One region of the Ensifer sp. D2-11 genome, then DNA from elsewhere that is predicted to be linked to it. Evidence: predicted binding sites of a transcription regulator. Region 1 holds the regulator's gene; the other holds the start of a gene.
The links. Region 1 encodes LexA, which represses DNA repair genes until DNA is damaged. Its sites were predicted from a motif close to TGTTCNNNNTGTGTTCNG; they were not measured.

Region 1 (7,641 bases):
TGGAAGGACCGGATGGACTCGCGCACGTGGGTGCCGACACCGAACGCCGACGTAATCTACTCGATGAGCTATCTCGACCTGAAGGAAACCGGCCCGCTCGTCGTCGCCGCGCCACCCAACGTCATCGGCATGTTTACCGATTTCTTCCAGCGTACGATCACGGATGTCGGACTGATTGGACCGGATCGCGCGCGCGGCGGCCTCTACCTCCTGCTGCCGCCTGATTATGACGGCGAGGTTCCGCAGGGCTACTTCGCGTTCAAAGCGAAGACCTACAATGTCTTTCTGTTCTTCCGGACGATCATGGTGAAGGGCGAAAACGGTCCGGACCCCAAGCCCGCCGTGGCGCTCGCGGAGCAGACGCGCGTCTATCCGCTTTGGACGCCCGAGAAAGACGTCAAGCCGATGCAGTTTCCTAACGGCAGCGGCAAGCGCATCAACATGATGTATCCGGTCGATAACGCCTACTGGACCAAGTTGAAGGAGTTCGTCGACCACGAGCCGGTCTCGGCGATCGATTCCGAACTGCGCGGTGTGCTGGCATCGATCGGCATCATCAAGGGCCCTTCGAGCCGACCGGGAAGCAGCAGGAACTCTTGAAAAAGGCGGTCGAGACAGCGCCCAAGATGATCTTGGCGCAGCGCCAGCTCGGCCGACCGGACGGACGCAATCGCTACTACACCGACAGGCAGTATGAAAATGTCTGGGCCAGCGGCACGTCCGAATGGCTCCAGGACAGTTATCTCGATGTCGACCAGCGGGCTGGCTATTTCCAGGTTGCCTATTCATCGGCTCCGGCAATGGTCATGCGGACGCTAGGGGCAGGTTCCAAATACCCGGTTGCATACCGAGATGCCGCGGGCGAGTTCCTCAGCGGCACCAGCACCTACAGGCTGCATTTGCCACCCAATCCGCCGGCTGCCCTGTTCTGGGCAGTTACCGCCTACAACATCACCGACGGCACGATGGTGGAAGCGCCGCAGCTGATGCCGTCCATCAACGGCTTCAACAAGGTCGCGACGAACCAGGACGGCTCGGTGGACCTGTGGTTCGGACCGGAAAAACCTGCCGACGCGCAGGACTCGAACTGGATCCAGACCGTCGGCGGCCGGAATTTCCTGATAGCGCTGCGTCTCTACGGAACCGGCGTCGAGTTCTTCGATCAGACCTGGAAGCCGGATGATGTGGTCAGGGTGGAGTGAGGTCGGGGCGCGTCCCCAACGAAACGCGCCCATGTCCAAGTGCCCAACCGGAGCGATTCAACAGAGGAATATGCTATGAAAACGAGTTTCAATGATCAACTCGACATCACCCGGCGCGACTTGATGAAGGGCGGCATGGGTGCGGCATCGCTGGCAGCGGTGAGCGCTGGAGCGGCGGTTCCCGCCGCCGTGACGGCGGCCTCGGTCGCCGTCACGGCCAATGCGGCGCAGGCACAGCAGCACGCCGCATCCGCAACTGTTACGCAACCCGCCACGGGTATCGTGATGTCTCCCGACTATGCAAGAACGGTTGCGCAGATGGCCTACGTCTGGGGCTGGCCGATGGTTAACATGATCAACCGCAGGGCGGCGATCACTCAGGCACCGGAACCGGGCCACCTCAACGGCGTCCTGCCCGCCGCACCGCGGGGCCAGATCGCGATGCTCAACGACTACATTGAGCCGTCGGAAACTTTCGTCACGTGCCCGAACCAGGATGTCGTCTACGGCTTGGGCTTCTTCGCGCTTGATGAAGAGCCGGTCGTGATTCAGGTGCCGGATTTCGGCGACCGTTTCTGGGTCTATGCTTTGTACGACGCACGCACCGACCAGTTCGGTCATCTAGGCAAACCATATGGCTCGAAGCCCGGATTCTACCTGCTCGCCGGTCCGAGGTGGAGCGGCCTGAAACCGGACGGGATCACAGATGTTTTGCGCTCCCCTACCTCGCTCGCCAACGCCATTCCCAGGGTCTTCCAGGACGACACGCCCGAGGACAGGAAAGCGATTCAAGAGGTCATCAACCAGGTCGTCGCTTATCCGCTGAAGGATTTCGACGGAGAGATGAAGACGATCGAATGGGCCAAGGTCCCGGACATTCCCGGACCGGCATCGTCTGGCGAGGAAACCAAATGGGTGGTTCCGGATAAGTTCTTCGATCAGTTCGGCGAGGTTCTCGACACTGTCGATCCGTTGCCGGGCGAGGAGGCTCTCTACGGCCAATTCCGCCTGCTGCTCGATGCAGCGTCCAAGGACCCCGAACTGAAAAAGGTGCTGGTTGCGACCGCGGTCGAGACCGAAGACAAGGTCATCCAGCCGTTCTTCCAGTGGAAGCACAACGGACGTCCGGCCGGGAACGGATGGAACCGTTCGACCAACAATGCGCAGTTCGGCGTCGACTATTTCAACCGGACCGGAACGGCAAAATCGAACATGTTCGACAACCGGCCGAACGAGACGCAATATTTCTACACCGACCACGACGGCGCGGGCGGAGAACTCAGCGGCAGCGGCAGCTATGCAATCACCTTCCCGGCCGGGCAGGAGCCGCCGGTCAACGGCTTCTGGTCATTGACCCTGTACAACGACAAGCATCTCTTCCACGCGAACGACCTCAAACGCTACTCACTCGGCACCAAGAACAAGAACCTAAAGCGCAACTCCGACGGTTCGCTTACCCTCTACGCAGGCGCGAAGTCGCCTGGGGGCGACAAGGAAAACAACTGGCTGCCCGCGCCGGACGGGAAGTTCTCGCTCTACATCCGCGCCTATTGGGGCAAAGAGGCAATTCTCGATGGCTCTTGGCAGCCGCCCGCGATCGCTCAATAGCCAGTGCTGAAAGCCGATAGTGGCGTTGTGTGTTCGTGATCTTGCACTCCGCCCTATCTGCCGGCCGGCGGGCACCGACGCGGCTTGCAGTTGTCAGTCTCATCTTTGTATTGCGATGCATTCGGCAAGTGGAATGCACTGGCGCGGTCGGCCGAAAACTCTTATACAATCGTTGACCAGTGGGGTCGTAGCTCAGTTGGGAGAGCGCCGCAATCGCACTGCGGAGGTCGAGGGTTCGACTCCCTTCGGCTCCACCATCCACCAGTCCTCCCTGCCGGCTCGCTGCTTGCCAAAAAAGCTGATTTGAGAGAAAGTTTTAGTCTGACCCGTTCGAGGTCTGGGCAACTCCCGCGAGTGGAGAAAAACATGCCTGTTAAATCTTTCGTGGCAGCCGTAATTTTTTCCCTCTTCGCCCTTTCGGGGTGCGCCAGCACAGGCTCGACCAACACGACCTACACCCAGTGGTACGGGCCTTATCCCGAGCCTGAATTCGACGTTCTTACGCCGGGCGGACTGCGCCTTGCCTATTAGCATTGCATAGGCGACCGACTGCGCCGCCCGCCGTAAGCCCAAAACATGCGAGAGCGTATCGGCCCCTGCCCCGAATTCCGAGCGATCGCCATCGACACGCCGGATCGCGGGGCGGATCGGCATTCAACAGCAAGCGAAATTCACGGAATTTTAGGCACTTGCGGAACACATATGGAACAGATAGGTTCTGTTCTTGATTTGTTTCGCGATTCTGGAGTGACGCCATGCTGACCCGCAAGCAACAGGAATTGCTTCTGTTCATTCACGAACGAATGAAGGAATCCGGGGTCCCGCCGTCCTTCGACGAGATGAAGGACGCCTTGGACCTTGCGTCCAAATCGGGCATCCACCGTTTGATCACCGCACTCGAAGAGCGTGGGTTCATTCGCCGGCTACCTAATCGCGCCCGGGCCCTCGAAGTCATCAAGCTGCCGGAGGCCTATGCGGGCGCTTCGCAGGTCCGCCGCGGCTTTTCGCCGAGCGTGATCGAAGGCAGTCTGGGCAAGCCTGCTGCGCCGCCCCCCGCACCGAAACCGGCGCCGCCGGCCGAGGCCGCATCGGTCGCCGTTCCGGTCATGGGCCGCATTGCCGCCGGTGTGCCGATTTCGGCAATCCAGAACAATATGCACGATATATCCGTACCGGTTGAAATGATCGGCAGCGGCGAGCACTACGCTCTCGAGATCAAGGGCGATTCGATGATCGAGGCCGGCATCCTCGATGGCGATACGGTGATCATCCGGAACGGAAGCACCGCCAGCCCCGGGGATATCGTCGTCGCGCTGATCGACGACGAGGAAGCAACCCTGAAGCGATTCCGTCGCAAGGGCGCCTCTATTGCGCTGGAGGCCGCCAATCCGGCTTACGAAACACGCATATTCGGTCCGGACCGGGTCAAGATCCAAGGCAGGCTCGTCGGCCTCATCCGGCGCTATCATTAGAGCTTCCTGACCAGGTGCGCAGCCGCTTCCTACGAAAGTACGCAATTTCAAAGCGCTGACGTGGGAGTATTGCGCCTTGGGACGCTATGACCACGCCCGGTCATAGAACGGAAGACACATTTATACAGAATAAAAAAGTCCCTATTCCAAATGTACCCTCTTGCGGATTGCGGTCAATCATTCTAAATCCGCGCCACGATTTGAAAACGCAAATCGTAGAGGCCTCGTGGCGGAGTGGTGACGCAGAGGACTGCAAATCCTTGTACGCCGGTTCAATTCCGGCCGAGGCCTCCAAAAGCCACACCTGATCAGCTTTGTTACCGACAAACTTCCCCTCGTCAGACGAGGGCGAAATCCGCATTCGCAAAGACGAAGTTGGCAGCGCTGAGGTCGGCAGCGTGGATGCCGATCAGAGTGACCTGATCGACCGTGCCATTCAGCTGCAGGACAGCGTTCCCGTCAGCATCGTCGCCGATGTTGGACAGAAAATCGGCGAAGTCGTCGTAGCCATAGCCGGCGATTTGGATGATGTCCTTGTCCAATTCGAAGTCGAAGATCTCATCCCGCCCACTGTTCCGCGCAAACAGGAACTGATCGGCACCGGTCTCGACCGCGAAGGCTGCGGTAAGTCGGCCATCGCCCCAGAGCTGATCGTTACCGGCGCCGCCAATCAAGAGGTCGTCCCCACCCGCGGTGTCCACGCCGACCTCTGCATCGCCATACAGGACATCGTCGCCTTTGCCTCCGTCGAGCAGGTCGTTGCCGCCACTGCCGCCACGTGAGAAAAGAACATCTCCAACAAGAAAGTCGTTGCCAGAACCACCATAGAGGTGGTCGTCGCCGCCGATGCCGGATTCCACGACGCCCTGGTCGAGGCCATCTCCGTAGAGTTTGTCATGGCCCTCTCCGCCCTGGAGCCGATCGTTCCCGCCAACGAAAAAATCGCCGAGGGAGAAAGCGTCGCCCGAGAGAATATCGTCTCCGGCGCCGCCGTCGAGCCAGTCGTCGCCACCACGTCCTCTGAGGCAATTGTAGCCATCGCCGTAGAGTGTATCGTTGCCTTTGCCGCCCGAGAGACGATCGTTCCCTCCGGCGACGATCGCGGAGTCACTCACATCGATCGAGAAGGCATCGCCGTACAGCGTGTCGTCGCCGGCGCCGCCGTCGAGCTGGTCGTCGCCACCACGCCCCTGATCGGAGATCGCCCAAGCGTCGCCGAAGAGCGTGTCGTCGCCTCCGTGCCCGTCAAGGCTGTCGCGGCCACCCTGCCCCGAAGACAGGAAGCCGCCGATTTCGAAGACTCCCAGGCTATTGTCGGTCGTGAATGGGTCTCCGAAGACAATGTCCGGATCGTTCGTGCCGAAGATGTGGTTGTCGAGCCCGAGCCAAGGGGCGATGCCACCGATCAGATGCGCCATTTTTCTCTCCACAGTGCTGCAAAGCAGGTGATGCTCGTCTTGGGGACCCGGACGGCCTTGGGGGCGTCGATCTCGTCCGGCCTCGTCGGAGTGACGAGCGGGCTAACGCTTTGAAAATACGCCCTTCCGCACGGAAAACCGTCCACACTTTTCCTGAAAGTGCTCTAATGTTGCCGAACGCGATGTTCCTGTCCATTGACCACTTCGGATTAACTACAGGTTGTACTTTCCGGTGAAGTTCCGCGTCCGGATGCTGAAAGACGGAAGAGGTTGCCCACGCTCCGGACGACGTCCACGAAGAGAGATACCCGGAGGACCATGTGGTCTCGTGATCGGCGGTTGTGCTATAGCGTCCCGTCGGCCGGCCTCATCGGGAGGGCGGCACTCGCAGCGCGATGTGATGGATATTCCTTGGGGCTACATTCAGCGCCACTTCGATTGGCTCGGGCATGTGGCCGAGGGCGTCTGTATTGCAGCAGTCGTCGCCCTGCTGTTCATGGTGATTGCACCGAGAAGGTTGGCGCTGATCATCGGCCTCGCCTTCGCCATCGGACACTTTCACGGCCGCGAAAAACGTGATTTCGAGATCAGCGCAAAGCTGCCGCCGCCTCACCTAGAGGGTTATGAAATGTGGAGGTGGAGTTGGGATCAGGCGACCGACTTCTGGCCGGTCGCTTTGGTCCTCGCCTGCGTCATTGTCGCCCTCCTGCCCAAACGGCGTCGAAAGCCGGGCAATTCCGACGACTAACATGCGCTGCATCCGCATGCTGGTGGACTCTTCGCGAGGTCCACCTCTCAGGACTTGCCGGACGAGTTCGGCTTGCTCCGCCATCGGGCCCACCATACGGCCAGCTTGCGCCGCCGTCGGCGCATCGAGGGAATGTCGTGCGAAAGCACGAGCAGGCCCAGAGGAACCATCCAGAAGCCCAAGATCGGTAGAAAACCGAGCACACCGCCGAAGACGAGCAGAACGCCGATGAGGACGCGCAATGCCGGCGAATTGGGCAGGCTCATCCGCCATTTGCCAAGCACGATCTCACGCGTCTTGGGATCGATGCCAAAATGCTTCTTCTTGCCTTCGGTCGCCATCACTCTTCTTTCGTACCAATGACCCCACAGTTGGTGCCTTCTCCACAGGGCGGCAACCGCCTACCGTCATTTTTTTTGAAAAACCGCTTGGCAAATCGGAAAAGCATTTGTATTAGCAGCCTCACTTCTGCGGCGCAGATGATCCCTGGTAGCTCAGCGGTAGAGCACTCGACTGTTAATCGATAGGTCGCCGGTTCGAATCCGGCCCGGGGAGCCAGTTTCGAAAGAGCCATTCGCGGCAAAGCCCGAATGGCTCTTTTCATTTTGTCGGGCTGATTTCTCGTAGGTTTCCTCATGCGTCTTGCATGGCTTTTCCTGGTCCTCGCGATCGCGACCGAGGTCGTCGGCCTGACCGTGATGAAGGCGGCATCCGGCTCCGGCTCCTATTGGGGGCATGTGGTCATGTATGCCTCGATCGCGCTCTCCTACGTCTTCCTGGCACGAGCGGTGAAGACCATTCCGGTTGGCGTCGCCTATGCCGTCTGGGAAGGATCCGGCGTCGCCGTGATAACGCTCGTCTCTGTTTTCGTTTTCGGCCATGCGCTCTCCGGCCGCGAGATGCTGGGCCTCGCGATGGCTGTTGCGGGAATACTTCTCCTCAATGCCGGCAGGAGCGATGCGGAGGAAGCCGCCGCATGAGCGCGTCGGGTCTCTCCTTCGCATTCGCGATCGCCGCCGGCGTGCTCGATGTGGCGGCGAATCTCGCCTCGACGAAGTCGAACGGCTTTGCCCGCCGCGGCTGGGGTGCCCTTTCGATCGTCTTGGTGCTTGCGGCGTTCGCGCTGCTGGCGGAAGCGATCAAGGATATGGACCTGGCGGTCGCCTATGCCCTTCTCGGCGCAACCGGAATCT
Region 2 (7,641 bases), 200 kb from region 1:
CGCGGAAAAGGTCGATGTCATAATTGTCGTGCTGGCCCTGGAGCACGGCGGCGACGCGCTCCAGCCCCATGCCCGTGTCGATCGAGGGCCGCGGCAGGTCGACGCGCTCTTCCTTGGTGATCTGCTCGTACTGCATGAAGACGAGGTTCCAGATCTCGATGAAGCGATCGCCGTCTTCCTCGGCCGAGCCGGGAGGTCCGCCCCAGATATGGTCGCCGTGATCGTAGAATATTTCCGAGCACGGACCGCATGGACCGGTATCTCCCATGGCCCAGAAGTTGTCGCTCGTCGCAATGCGGATGATGCGGTCGTCGCTCAGGCCGGCGATCTTCTTCCAGAGGCCGAAGGCTTCGTCGTCGGTATGGTACACCGTGACGAGCAGACGCTTGGCATCGAGCCCGTATTCCTTCGTGATCAGGTTCCAGGCAAGCTCGATCGCGCGCTCCTTGAAATAGTCGCCGAAGGAGAAATTGCCGAGCATCTCGAAGAAGGTGTGGTGCCGGGCGGTGTAGCCGACATTGTCGAGGTCGTTATGCTTGCCGCCGGCGCGCACGCATTTCTGCGCCGTCGCCGCGGTCGAATAGGGTCGCTGCTCGAGGCCGGTGAACACATTCTTGAACTGCACCATGCCCGCATTGGTGAACATCAATGTCGGGTCATTGCGCGGCACGAGGGGGCTGGACGACACGATCTCGTGACCGTTCTTGCGGAAATAGTCGAGGAACATCGACCGGATTTCATTCACGCCGCTCATCTTGCGTCCTATCTGTGTACACTCCGGCGGCAGCCCGATCTCTCCAGGCTGCCAGCCGCACTCTTCACCCCCGCGCATAAAGCGCGTCGCGTTCAATCAAGTCACGCTTTCCGCCGGCCGAGCCGTCGGAACCACAGGCTTTTATCGTCCGCATATCATGCTGTCCAGCGGGCAGCAAAAAACCGGCCGCGGGTGGCGACGGCCGGTTTTGCATGCTTCAACGAGACGGCTGCAGCCGATTACATATCGGCGGCTTCGTCGCCGTCGCTTTCCGGCCCGCCATTCTCTAGGAACCGGTCGGCGATGAGACCGGCATTCTGCCGCAGAGCCGTTTCGATTTCGCGCAACAGTTCGGGATTCTCCCGCAGGAAGAGCTTGGCGTTTTCCCGTCCCTGGCCGAGCCGCTGGCTGTTATAGGAGAACCAGGCGCCCGATTTCTCGACGATGCCCGCCTTGACGCCGAGATCGATCAATTCGCCCGTCTTCGAAACGCCTTCGCCATACATGATGTCGAACTCGACCTGCTTGAAGGGCGGTGCCATCTTGTTCTTGACGACCTTGACGCGGGTCTGGTTGCCGACCACTTCCTCGCGCTCCTTGACCGAACCGATGCGGCGAATGTCGAGGCGCACCGAAGCGTAGAACTTGAGCGCATTGCCGCCCGTCGTCGTTTCCGGCGAGCCGAACATCACGCCGATCTTCATGCGGATCTGGTTGATGAAGATCACCATGCAGTTCGACTTGGAGATCGATGCCGTAAGCTTGCGCAGCGCCTGGCTCATGAGGCGCGCCTGCATGCCCGGCAGACTGTCGCCCATCTCGCCCTCGATTTCGGCGCGCGGCACGAGTGCGGCCACCGAATCGATGACGAGAATGTCGATCGCACCCGAACGGACCAGCGTATCGGTGATTTCCAGCGCCTGCTCGCCCGTATCAGGCTGCGAAATCAGGAGATTTTCGAGATCGACCCCGAGCTTTCGTGCATAGACCGGATCGAGTGCATGCTCGGCATCGACGAAGCCGCAGATGCCGCCCTTCTTCTGTGCCTCGGCAATGGTCTGCAGCGCCAGCGTCGTCTTGCCCGAGCTTTCCGGACCATAGATCTCGACGATGCGGCCCTTCGGCAGGCCGCCGATGCCGAGCGCGATATCGAGGCCGAGCGAACCGGTGGAGACGGTTTCGATCTCAACTACGCTGTCCTTCGCTCCGAGCTTCATGATCGATCCCTTGCCGAACGAACGTTCGATCTGGGAAAGAGCCGCTTCAAGTGCCTTGCTTTTGTCCACCGATTTGTCCTCTACGAGCCGCAAAGAATTTTGTGCCATTGGTCCACCTTTAGGTTATTGGAGCTATCGAGGCAATGAAGCCGCCGCAAGCCTTTTTGTACATGTTTTGTTCCAACTTGGCAATGGCACGTCAAGTGATTGAAAACGCTTGCCATATTTCATCACGTTCGATTCTTGTTCACGCCTTTCATCCACTGTATCCACAGGCAGCGCGTCAACGCATGCCGGCTTTCACGCGCCGCCCCGATTCGCTCGTGATTCACGATGGATCAAATCCGGACAAAGCCCTAAAAGGTAGTCCGAAACGATAGATCGGAATGCCGGCGGAAGAGAGACTTCGCCACCTTTTCTCCGCCCTTCATCGAGGACCAGATGCAAGCACAGGTGAAGTCGCAGAACATTGCCGTTTTCGGCGGCGCTCATATCGACAGGCGCGGCCGGATCAGCGGCGCGACGGCACCGGGCGCGAGCAATCCGGGCGCTTGGTTCGAGGAAGCCGGGGGCGGCGGCTTCAATGCCGCGAGAAATCTCGCGCGCCTCGGCCACCGCGTGACGATGATCAGCCCGCGGGGCGGCGATCCCGCCGGCGACACGGTGGCGGCCGCTGCGGAAGCTGCCGGTGTGATCGATCGCCCCTTCACCTTTCTCGATCGCAAGACGCCGAGCTATACGGCAATCCTCGAAAACGACGGCAACCTCGTCATCGCGCTCGCGGACATGGACCTCTATACTCTGTTTACGCCGCGCCGGCTGCAGCAGCGGGCGACGCGCGAGATCTTGGCTGCGAGCGAACTCGTGCTGATGGACGCCAATCTGCCGCAGGAGACCTTGGCGGCCCTCATCGGCACCGCTGCGAAGTTCTGCCCGCTACGTGCCGGTATCGCCGTTTCGCCTGCAAAGGTGGTCCGCTACCGCGACTGCCTCGACGGGCTCGATTTCCTGTTCATGAACGAGGCGGAAGCGCGCGCGCTTACCGGAACCGAGGCCGCGACCGCCGAGGAATGGCCGTTGCTGCTGCGCTCCGCCGGTCTTTCCGGCGGTGTCGTGACGCGCGGAGGCCGGGCCGCGGTCGCCTTTGATCTTGAGGGGGCCTGCCTCGCTACGCCGCCGGCTCTTTCAGCACTTGCCGACGTCACCGGCGCCGGCGACGCGCTCGCCTCGGGCTTTCTCGCCGCCCGGCTTGCAGGTGCGGACCTTTCCGCCTGCCTTCGCTTCGGCATGGCGGCCGCCGTCATAACGCTGCATTCGCCATTCGCGGCTTCCGACGAGATGTCGCAGGACATGCTGGAGCAGGTTCTGCAGCTTGTGCCGGAAACGGAAATGCTGTCATGAGATTTGGCGGCTGAATTGGGAGCCGCGCGGCACGGAATGCGAGCGGTACTTCCGCATCCTCTGCTCCAGGCACCGGAATCGATCAGGCATCCCCGAGCAATTTTGCCGTCGAGGATGTCATCAATCAAGGAAACGATCATGACCAAACCCTCCTCCCCGTCCCTGCCGATGGAATATTCAGATGAAGTCGCAGCCGCCAAGCAACGAGGTGCGCCGATCGTCGCGCTGGAATCCACGATCATCACGCATGGCATGCCCTATCCCGGCAACCTCGACATGGCCCGCAGCGTCGAGGCGATCATCCGTGAACAGGGTGCCGTGCCCGCAACCATCGCCGTGATCCACGGGGTCCTGCATATCGGTCTGGACGATGCCAAACTGGAGGCTTTGTCGAAGACGCAGGGCGCCATGAAACTGTCGCGCGCCGATCTGGCCTTTGCGATCGCCGAACGCCGCACCGGCGCCACGACCGTTGCCGCAACGATGATCGCCGCCGCCCGCGCCGGCATCCGGGTTTTCGCGACCGGCGGCATCGGCGGCGTTCACCGCGGGGCGGAACAGAGCTTCGACATATCGGCGGATCTCGACGAACTCGCACGTACCGGCGTCATCGTCGTCTGCGCCGGCGCCAAGGCCATTCTGGACATTCCCAAGACGCTCGAAGTGCTCGAAACGCGCGGTGTCCCTGTCGTGACCTATGACAGCGAGAACTTCCCCGCCTTCTGGTCGCGTGAATCCGGCCTCAAGAGCCCGCTGATGCTGAACAGCCCGGCGGCGATCGCCAGTTTCCAGCGGACGCGCGAGCTGCTCGGAATCGACGGCGGAATGCTTGTCGCCAATCCGGTGCCGGAAGAAAGCGAAATCCCGCGCGAGGAGATGGAGATCTACATCACCCGCGCGCTGGACAATGCGGCGAGCGAGGGGATTTCCGGCAAGGCGGTCACCCCGTATCTGCTCGACAACCTCTTCCGTTTGACGGACGGGCGCAGCCTCGAAACCAATATCGCGCTGGTCGAGAACAATGCACGCCTTGCCGCCGGGATCGCCGTCGCTCTCGCTGCTAACGATTGACGCAACGGTAAGGCAAATTGGGCCTTTCGGCCCACCCCTCATCCGCCTGCCGGCACCTTCTCCCCGCAGGCGGGGCGAAGGGGATCCGCTGCGCCGCCGCTTGTCCCCTTCTCCCCATCGAAAATCTACGGCATGCACATATCTCTTGCGCGCCGGTGCGGCGGATACTGCTCATGAAAGGGATCCCTCGCGAACCCAACCGGCTCAACCCCGCTCGGTCGGGATTGCCCCTCAACCGGCTGCCGCCACCTTCTCCCCGCAGGCGGGGAGAAGGGATATGCCGCGCCCGCTTCGCTCCCTCGGCGGGCGGTGAATGCGGGGTTCGGTTGGCGCCGCTTGTCCCTTCTCCCCGCCTGCGGCAGGGCTGTCCGGGGAAAATTCATGCATAGTGGAAGACCATTTGGTTTGGGATGGTCCGGGGTTTTGGTCGGCTTGGATTGACCTGCGGCGGCTTGTGGATTTCGGCGATGCTTTTGCGCTGGAACAGGCACTGGGTGACGAGGTCGGTGAAGCGCAGGATCGGTAGAGGGACGCGGGCGAGGCGGGCGGCGATGCGCAACAGTGCATAGGCGATCATCGCCGCGAAGATCTGCAGGCGGATGGCGTTGTCGTTGTTGCCGAGGAACTTGCGGATCTTGAGGTGCTGTTTGATCCAGCGGAACAGAAGCTCGATCTGCCAGCGATCCTTATAGAGCTGGCCGATCTCGACGGCGGAGCGCTCGAGGTCGTTGGTCAGAAGCGTGATCGTATCGCCGTCCTGGCGCTTGACGATTACCCGGCGCAAGCCGATCGGCAGCTTGGAATCGCCCTTGCTGGCGAGGCTGACCTGGCTGTCTTCGAGGACCAGGAAGCCATCGCCTTGAGGTTGCTCAACGGGGCGTTCAGCGACCAAAGCCAGTCCCATGTTGGTCTTCGGCCGGGTGACGAAACTGGCGCCGGCTTCGGCGATCGCCGTCCACCAGCCGTAATGGCAGTAGCCCTTGTCGAAGACATAGGTTGCGCCCTTTTCGATGGTGATCGTGCGGCCGATCTGGGCGTCGTTGACGTTGGCGTCGGTGATGTCGAGGATGCCTGGACAATCGGCCTTGGGATCATAGACGACATGCAGCTTCATGCCGCGGATGCGGCCGTTCGACTTGGCCCAATCGTACAGCTTACCCAGCGGGATCGGGGTCGAATCGATCAGCCGCAGCATCTTGGTGCCCTCCCGGCGCGTCTGCCGGTCGAGCTGACCGGCCAGAAGCGCGAAGGTCTCGGCGAAGACGGCGACCGGGCGGCGGCGGTTGGCGTCCGACAGCGTCGAGCGCATCAGCCGGCCACTGCCGAGATGGTAATGATGCTGACTGTTGGCGTTGAAGCTCGCCTCCAACCCGCGCAGGCTGGTCGTGGCGCTCAACTGGGCATAGATCAGTGCCACCAGATGATCCCAGCTGGTAAAGCACTTGTCGTAGGCATCCCCGGCATGACGATCCACAATCGCCTGAAAGCTGCGGCGATCAATCGCTTTCAGCAGCTGGGCGAAAATGCTAGGGGTGAACCGCATGCTCCGTCTCCTTTTCTGAGTCTCGACAACCAGAAAATAGACGGAAAAACGCCGTCTGACGGGGCATGCGCCTGCGACATTTCGATTCACCCGGAACTTTCCCCGGACAGCCCTGCGCCTGCGGGGAGAAGGGACCGGCAGGCGGATGAGGGGCATTCGCGCCGCATAGTTCAGAGGAGAAGCCTCGTCAGCTGTCGAGCATCTCGCGCACGGCGACCGCAAGTTGCTTCAGCGAGAAGGGCTTCGGCAGGAAGCCGAACTTCGCGTCGGCCGGCAGATTTCGCGCAAAAGCATCTTCGGCATAGCCGGATACGAAGATGAACTTCAGGTCCGGATACGTCTTGCGCAGCTCGCGCAGCAGCGTCGGCCCGTCCATTTCCGGCATCACGACGTCGGACACGACGATATCCACGGCGCCGTCGAGTTCGTCCATGATCTCCAGCGCTTCGATACCCGATCCCGCTTCGTGAACCGTATAGCCGCGCGTCTCCAGCATGCGCTTGCCGCCGCGCCTGACCGCTTCCTCGTCCTCGACCAGCAGCACGACCGCGGAATCTCCGGTAAGATCGGCAGGCTCGGCCCGAGGCATGGGCACCGCAACCGGTTCGCTCCTCGCCGGCGCCGCGGATTGCGCTGCGGACGCGTCCTCATCCTGCGTTTCGGGAATGTCGACATGGCGCGGCAGCAGGATGCGGAAGGTCGTCCCGCTGCCGATCTCCGACTCGGGATAGATATAGCCACCGGACTGCTTCACGATGCCGTAAACCATCGACAGTCCGAGCCCGGTGCCCTTGCCGACATCCTTCGTGGTGAAGAAGGGCTCGAAAATCTTGTCCATGATTTCCGGCGGAATGCCGGTACCCTGGTCGGACACCTCGACCATGACGAAGTCTTCCTCGGGCAGTTCGCGCCGTCCAAGCGCCGCCACTTCGCTCGCCGGCAGATTGCGTGTCCTAAGCGTGATGATCCCGCCGGCAGGCATGGCGTCGCGGGCATTGACGGCGAGGTTCAGGAGCACCTGTTCGAACTGGCCGAGGTCCGTCTTGACCGGCCAGAGATCGCGGCCGTAGTCCACCTCGACCTTGACGTTGGTGCCGGTCATCCGGTCGACGAGCATCCTGAGATCGCCGATGACGTCGGTGAGATTGAGCACCGTCGGACGCATCGTCTGCTTGCGCGAGAAGGCGAGCAGTTGCCGCACGAGCACGGCTGCCCGGTTGGCGTTACGCTTGATCTCCATCAGATCCGCAAAGGTCGCATCCGCCGGCCGCGCCGACAGCAGGAGATGGTCGGCGGAAAGCAGGATGGCCGTCAGGACATTGTTGAAATCATGGGCGATGCCGCCGGCGAGCGTTCCGACGGCATTCATCTTCTGCGTCTGCGCCATCTGGTTTTCGAGCGCCTTCTGCTCGGTGATCTCCAGGGCGTAGATGATCGCAGCCTCCTCGGGCGCCTGATCGCTCTGGTCGATGACTGCATTGACATAGAAGCGGAAGTGACGCCCCTCATCCTTGGGATGAAGCGCGTCGATCGGTGCGATATCGCTCTGCCGGTCCTTCGCGGCAGCCAGCGACTCCTGCAGACGCCCTCTTTCGGACTGATGCACGACAGCGTCGATCAGCGCCCCGCGCTCGACCTCGTCCTGCGAAACGAGC

Region 2: the regulator LexA is predicted to act here: its motif matches at 2,205-2,222, upstream of recA (recombinase RecA).

What each region holds. Positions count from the first base shown of each region.
Region 1 is NZ_CP096433.1:1,496,635-1,504,275, reverse strand. It holds partial or broken gene M1D34_RS07260 (DUF1254 domain-containing protein) at 1-1,202, shown strand, start outside; gene M1D34_RS07255 (DUF1254 domain-containing protein) at 1,278-2,810, shown strand; tRNA gene M1D34_RS07250 (tRNA-Ala) at 2,992-3,067, shown strand; gene M1D34_RS07245 (hypothetical protein) at 3,177-3,341, shown strand; gene lexA (transcriptional repressor LexA) at 3,566-4,282, shown strand; tRNA gene M1D34_RS07235 (tRNA-Cys) at 4,503-4,576, shown strand; gene M1D34_RS07230 (calcium-binding protein) at 4,621-5,700, opposite strand; gene M1D34_RS07225 (hypothetical protein) at 6,101-6,448, shown strand; gene M1D34_RS07220 (membrane protein) at 6,496-6,789, opposite strand; tRNA gene M1D34_RS07215 (tRNA-Asn) at 6,932-7,006, shown strand; gene M1D34_RS07210 (SMR family transporter) at 7,084-7,428, shown strand; gene M1D34_RS07205 (SMR family transporter) at 7,425-7,641, shown strand, end outside.
Region 2 is NZ_CP096433.1:1,300,711-1,308,351, reverse strand. It holds gene alaS (alanine--tRNA ligase) at 1-754, opposite strand, end outside; gene recA (recombinase RecA) at 994-2,079, opposite strand; gene M1D34_RS06255 (carbohydrate kinase family protein) at 2,413-3,372, shown strand; gene M1D34_RS06250 (pseudouridine-5'-phosphate glycosidase) at 3,511-4,443, shown strand; gene M1D34_RS06245 (IS4-like element ISRm16 family transposase) at 4,823-5,986, opposite strand; gene cckA (cell cycle histidine kinase CckA) at 6,174-7,641, opposite strand, start outside.